2 regions of the Rathayibacter sp. VKM Ac-2835 genome follow, and region 2 is predicted to be linked to the other one. Evidence: predicted binding sites of a transcription regulator. Region 2 holds the regulator's gene; the other holds the start of a gene.

Region 1 (3,405 bases), on a different contig from region 2:
GTCTTCCCCGGCTCGCACTACGTCGCCAGCCAGGACGTCATGCACCGCGCGATCGACACCATCCAGCAGGAGCTCGAGGTGCGCCTGGCCGACCTCGAGAAGCAGAACAAGCTCCTCGAGGCGCAGCGCCTGCGGATGCGCACCACGTTCGACCTCGAGATGATGCAGCAGATCGGCTTCTGCTCCGGCATCGAGAACTACTCGCGCCACATCGACGGCCGCGAGTCCGGCGAGGCCCCGCACTGCCTGCTCGACTACTTCCCCGACGACTTCCTCGTCGTGATCGACGAGTCGCACGTCACCGTGCCGCAGATCGGCGCGATGTACGAGGGCGACGCCTCGCGCAAGCGCACCCTCGTCGAGCACGGCTTCCGGCTGCCCTCGGCGATGGACAACCGCCCGCTGAAGTGGGAGGAGTTCAAGGGCCGCGTCGGCCAGACCGTCTACCTCTCGGCCACGCCCGGTCGCTACGAGATGGGCATCGCCGACGGCATCGTCGAGCAGATCATCCGCCCGACCGGTCTGATCGACCCGGAGATCGTCGTCAAGCCGACCAAGGGCCAGATCGACGACCTGCTCGAGGAGATCAAGCTCCGGACCGAGCGCGACGAGCGCGTCCTGGTGACCACCCTCACCAAGCGGATGGCGGAGGAGCTCACCGACTTCCTCACCGAGGCCGGGGTCCGCGTGCGCTACCTGCACTCGGACGTCGACACGCTCCGGCGGGTCGAGCTGCTCTCCGAGCTGCGCGCGGGCGTCTACGACGTCCTCGTCGGCATCAACCTCCTCCGCGAGGGCCTCGACCTGCCCGAGGTGTCGCTCGTCGCGATCCTCGACGCCGACAAGGAGGGCTTCCTCCGCTCGTCGACCTCGCTGATTCAGACGATCGGCCGCGCCGCGCGCAACGTCTCGGGCGAGGTGCACATGTACGCGGACAAGATGACCGACTCGATGAGGCTCGCGATCGACGAGACCGACCGCCGCCGCGAGAAGCAGGTCGCCTACAACCTCGACCACGGCATCGACCCGACTCCGCTGCGGAAGAAGATCGCCGACATCACCGACGCGCTCGCCCGCGAGGGAGCCGACACGGCGAAGCTGCTGGCCGGCCGCGACGCGAAGAAGAAGAGCCCGACGCCGAACCTGCGCCGCCAGGGTCTCGCCGCGAACGGCGGCAACGACCTCGAGGCGATCATCGCCGACCTCAACGGCCAGATGCTCCAGGCCGCCGGCGAGCTGAAGTTCGAGCTCGCGGCGCGACTGCGCGACGAGGTCTCCGAGCTCAAGCGCGAGCTGCGGCAGATGGAGAAGGCCGGGCACCTGTCCTGACCGAGCAGGGTCGGCCCGAGCGGGCCGGCCCGCCGGTGCGGGCGGGGTCGACGAGCGCAAGTCGCGGGGTCCGGGATCAGCGGCCAGCGAACGCCCCGAGCGATGTCGGTGGCTCCGCATACACTTTCGAGGTGTCGATCCTGAACGCCGTTACGGACCCTTCCACCACCCCCTCACCCTCCTTCCACCGCTTCGTCTCCTCGCTGGACGAATCGGTGTCGAAGCTGGTGGTGAGCGGGGCCAGAGTGCACAACCTGCGCGACGTCGACCTCGAGATCCCGCGCGACTCGATGGTCGTCTTCACCGGCCTGTCGGGCTCGGGCAAGTCCTCGCTCGCCTTCGACACGATCTTCGCGGAGGGCCAGCGCCGCTACGTCGAGTCGCTCTCCGCCTACGCTCGGCAGTTCCTCGGGCAGGTCGACCGCCCCGACGTCGACTTCATCGAGGGCCTCAGCCCCGCGGTGTCGATCGACCAGAAGTCGACCAACCGGAACCCGCGCTCCACCGTCGGCACGATCACCGAGATCTTCGACTACATGCGCCTGCTCTGGGCCCGCATCGGCATCCCGCACTGCCCGGTCTGCAGCGAGCCGATCTCGGCGCAGACCGTGCAGCAGATCGCCGATCAGCTGATGGAGCTCGAGGAGGGCACCCGCTACCAGATCCTCAGCCCGGTCGTCTCGCAGAAGAAGGGCGAGTTCGTCGACCTCTTCAAGGAGCTGACCGCGGGCGGCTACTCGCGCGCCATGGTCGACGGGAAGCTCATCCAGCTCAGCGAGCCGCCGGTGCTCAAGAAGCAGTACAAGCACGACATCTCCGTCGTCGTCGACCGCCTCGTCGCCGGTCCGGACATCCTCGGCCGCCTGACCGACTCGCTCGAGACGGCCCTGCGCCTCACCGACGGCATCGTGCAGATCAACTTCGTCGACGGCGAGGGCGACGGCGCCTGGACGACGTACTCCGAGAAGCTGTCCTGCCCCAACAACCACCCGATTTCGCTCACCGAGATCGAGCCGCGCACGTTCTCCTTCAACGCGCCCTTCGGCGCCTGCCCCGAGTGCTCCGGCCTGGGCACGCGGATGTCGGTCGACGACGAGCTGCTGCTCGGCGACCCCGACCTCAGCATCGCCGAGGGCGTCATCATCCCCTGGACCACCCAGGGCAAGGGCCTCTTCCAGTACTACGAGAAGCTGCTCGACGGCCTCTCCCGCGACCTCGGCTTCAAGCTGACCACCCCGTGGAAGCGCCTCAGCTCCGAGGTGCAGCAGGCGGTGCTCCACGGCGACAACTTCGAGGTCAAGGTCAAGTGGAAGAACCGCTACGGCCGCGAGATGAGCTACACCTCCGGCTTCGAGGGCGTCGTGCCCTACATCGAGCGGCAGTACGTCCAGGCCGAGACGGACGTGCAGCGCTCGCGCTGGGCCGAGTTCCTCCGCGAGGTCGCCTGCCCGGTCTGCAAGGGCTCGCGCCTCAAGCCCGAGGTGCTCGCCGTGCTCGTGCACGGTGCGAGCATCGCCGATGTCGCCGACCTCAGCCTCGGCGACGCCCAGGCGTTCATGAGCGAGCTCCAGCTCACGCCCCGCGAGGCGACCATCGCCGCGCAGGTGCTCCGGGAGATCCGCGCGCGCCTCGACTTCCTGATCGAGGTCGGGCTCAACTACCTCAACCTCTCCCGCGCGGCCGGCTCGCTCTCCGGCGGCGAGGCGCAGCGGATCCGGCTCGCCACCCAGATCGGCTCCGGCCTCACCGGCGTGCTCTACGTCCTCGACGAGCCGAGCATCGGCCTGCACCAGCGCGACAACCGCCGGCTGATCGACACCCTGATCAAGCTGCGCGACCTCGGCAACACCCTGATCGTCGTCGAGCACGACGAGGACACCATCCGCACCGCCGACTGGATCGTCGACATCGGACCGGGCGCGGGCGTCAACGGCGGCCGGGTCGTGCACTCCGGCTCCTACGAGTCGCTCCTCGAGAACACCCACTCGCTCACCGGCGACTACATCGCCGGCCGCCGCTCGATCGAGCTGCCGAAGAAGCGCCGCAAGATCGACCGCAAGCGCGTCATCAAGGTCG
Region 2 (3,405 bases):
GCGCACCGCGTCGGCGGCGTGGGCGGCGGACACGCGGAAGTCGGCCTCGCGGTCGACGCTGATCCAGCGGGTGCCGCTGCCGGAGGCGAGGATCGAGTACATCGAGTAGGTCGGCGAGAACCCGAGCAGCGAGCGGCCAGGGCCGCCGAAGGCCTGCAGGACGTGCTGGAGGACCTCGTTCGAGCCGTTGGCGGCCCAGATCGAGTCGGCCGCCAGGCCGTGGCCGAGGTAGCCGGCCAGCGAGTCGCGCAGCTCGCGGAACTCGCGGTCGGGGTAGCGGTTCACCGTCCGGAGGGCGACGGACACCCGCTCGACGATGTCGGCGATGACGTCGTCGGGGACCGGGTGGGTGTTCTCGTTGACGTTGAGAGCCACGGGGACGACGGCCTGCGGAGCGCCGTAGGGCTGCTGACCGCGCAGGTCGTCGCGGAGGGGGAGATCGTCGAGAGTCGTCACCCCGGAATGGTACCGGGGCGCTCGACGCGCTCGATCAGCCCGCGATCTCGTACTGCGCGGGGATGGCGAGGCGCTGACCGGGCTCGAGGCCGGCGTTCGCCAGCTGGTTGAGCGACTGGATGTCGTAGACGACGTCGCGCGGGTCGGACTGCGGCGCGAGCTCCTCCGCGAGGGACCAGAGGGACTCGCCGGCGCGGACGGTGACGTACTGGAACTCGATGTCGGCGCTCTCGCCCGAGGCGACGGCTCCGCCGCCGTTGAGGCCGAAGACGAAGGCTCCGGCGACGAGCGGCAGGGCGCCGAGGGTCGCGAGCACGGCGCGGCCGCGACGGGTCAGGCGCAGCCGGGTGCGCGCACCGGGCTGCTCGGCAGCAGTGACGTGCTGTGCGGGAGTCTGGTGCAACGCGGTGGTGGAGAGCTGTGCGGTCATGGTGATCGCTCCTTTCAGCAGGGGTTCGGGCCGGGTCCTCGGCCGGGAGGACCCGGTCCGAACCTCTGTTCCGAATATATCTTCGAATACCGCGTCGGGCAAGACCCGGTCGCGCCGCATCCGTTGCTGGATCGCGCGACACACTCGAACGAATGTTTCGAACGCGGACCCCCGCCGGATACAGTTTCGAGAGTCCGCAGTCAGTACAGCAGCGACCACCGACATCGGTGCTCGACTCGGGCGGAGAGGGCGCGCACGCGGCGTGCGCACCGAGAGAGGGACGATCGTGAGCGACGCGCAGACGGCCGGAGCGAGGCCGGCCAGGACGACGACTCCGGCGCCGAAGGCGAAGGCGGCGGCCAAGCCCGCGGCCGGCCGCCGCCGGAAGAACCTCAGCGCGAAGCAGCTCGCGATCCTCGACGCCATCCAGCGCTCGGTGTCCAGCCGCGGCTATCCGCCGAGCATGCGCGAGATCGGCGACGCCGTCGGGCTCGCCTCGCTCTCCAGCGTCACGCACCAGCTCAACCAGCTCGAGCTCAGCGGCTACCTGCGCCGCGACCCCAACCGCCCCCGCGCGCTCGAGATCCTCATCGACGTGCCGAGCTCCACCGAGGACGACGGCTCGTTCGAGTCGACGGCGACGGTCGCCGACGCGGCGATGGTGCCGCTCGTCGGCCGGATCGCGGCCGGCGTGCCGATCATGGCGGACCAGCAGATCGACGAGGTCTTCCCGCTCCCCCGCCAGCTGGTCGGCAAGGGCGAGCTCTTCATGCTCAAGGTGGTCGGCGAGTCGATGATCGACGCGGCCATCTGCGACGGCGACTGGGTCGTCGTCCGCTCGCAGCGCACCGCGGAGAACGGCGAGATCGTGGCGGCGATGCTCGACGGCGAGGCGACCGTCAAGGTGCTGCGCCAGCGCGACGGCCACACCTGGCTGCTCCCCCGCAACTCCAACTTCGAGCCTATCCTCGGCGACGAGGCCGAGGTCCTCGGCAAGATCGTCGCGGTGCTCCGCTCGGTCTGACGCGGCGGCGCAGCACGCGCAGGAGGGGCGGACGGCATCGAGCCGTCCGCCCCTCCTGCGTCTCCGGGCCTGGCAGCCCGAGGGTCTAGCGGGCGGCGTCCTCCAGCAGCGACCGGCGCGCGGCCGTCGCCGCGCTCACCAGATTCCGCAGCGACGCGACCGTCTCGTCGTAGCCGCGGGTCTTGAGTCCGCAGTCCGGGTTGATCCAGAGCTGCCGGGCGGGGATACCGTCGAGCGCGGTGCGCACGAGCTCGGCGACCTCCTCCTCGCCGGGCACGCGCGGCGAGTGGATGTCCCAGACGCCGGGGCCGATCCCGCGGGCGAAGCCGGACCGCTCGATGTCGGCGACGACCTCCATCCGCGAGCGCGCCGCCTCGATGCTCGTGACATCGGCGTCGAGCCGGTCGATCGCGTCGATGACGACGCCGAACTCCGAATAGCAGAGGTGGGTGTGGATCTGCGTCGCCGTCGCCGCCCCCGCGGTCGCCAGGCGGAACGAGCCGACCGACCACTCGAGGTACGCCGGCTGGTTGTCCTTCTCGAGCGGCAGCAGCTCGCGCAGCGCCGGCTCGTCCACCTGCACGATGCGGATGCCGGCGGCCTCGAGGTCCGCGATCTCGTCGCGGAGGCTCAGCGCCACCTGCTCGGCCGTCTCCTTCAGCGGCTGGTCGTCGCGGACGAACGACCAGGCGAGGATCGTGACCGGCCCGGTCAGCATCCCCTTCACCGGGCGGTCGGTCAGCGACTGGGTGAAGCTCGACCACTCGACGGTGATCGGCGCGGGGCGCGAGACGTCGCCCCACAGCAGCGACGGCCGCGTGCAGCGGCTGCCGTAGGACTGCACCCAGCCGTTGCGGGTCACCGCGAAGCCGTCGAGGTTCTCGGCGAAGTACTGCACCATGTCGTTGCGCTCGGGCTCGCCGTGCACGAGGACGTCGAGACCGATCTCCTCCTGCAGGCGCACGACCCGCTCGATCTCGTCGCACATGCGGGTCGCGTACTGCTCCTCGGTCAGATCGCCCCTGACCACGGCTGCTCGCGCCGTGCGGATCTCGCGGGTCTGCGGGAACGAGCCGATGGTCGTCGTCGGCAGCGGCGGCAGGCCGAGGGCCTCCTCCTGTGCCGCGAGACGCGCGTCGTAGGACGCGCGCCGGTAGTCCTCCGGCCGGAGGGCCGCCGCTCGCGTGCGGACGGCGCCGTCGCGGACACCGGGCGCCGAGCGCCGGTCCTCGAGGGCGGCGGTCGCGGCGCGCAGCTCGGGCTCGATCGCGTCCCGGCCGGAGTCGAGCCCGCGGGCGAGCGCGGCGACCTGCTGCACCTTCTGGTCGGCGAAGGCCAGCCAGGTGACCAGGCGCTCGTCGAGATCGGGCTCGTCGGTCACGTCGTGCGGCAGGTGGAAGAGCGAGGTGGAGCTGGAGACGGCGACGCGCGAGGTCAGCGAGCGCAGCGCCTCCGCCTTCGCGAACGCCGCGGCGAGATCGCCGCGCCAGACGTT

What was found. Region 2 encodes LexA, which represses DNA repair genes until DNA is damaged. Its sites were predicted from a motif close to TCGAACANNTGTTCGA; they were not measured.
Positions count from the first base shown of each region.
Region 1: a site for LexA is predicted at 1,444-1,459, ahead of uvrA (excinuclease ABC subunit UvrA). Genes of this name have one in related genera too.

Region 1 is NZ_JABSNQ010000004.1:241,088-244,492, reverse strand. It holds gene uvrB (excinuclease ABC subunit UvrB) at 1-1,329, shown strand, start outside; gene uvrA (excinuclease ABC subunit UvrA) at 1,533-3,405, shown strand, end outside.
Region 2 is NZ_JABSNQ010000002.1:1,257,856-1,261,260, reverse strand. It holds gene HRK28_RS13620 (histidinol-phosphate transaminase) at 1-456, opposite strand, end outside; gene HRK28_RS13615 (LysM peptidoglycan-binding domain-containing protein) at 491-886, opposite strand; gene lexA (transcriptional repressor LexA) at 1,173-1,910, shown strand; gene metE (5-methyltetrahydropteroyltriglutamate--homocysteine S-methyltransferase) at 1,996-3,405, opposite strand, start outside.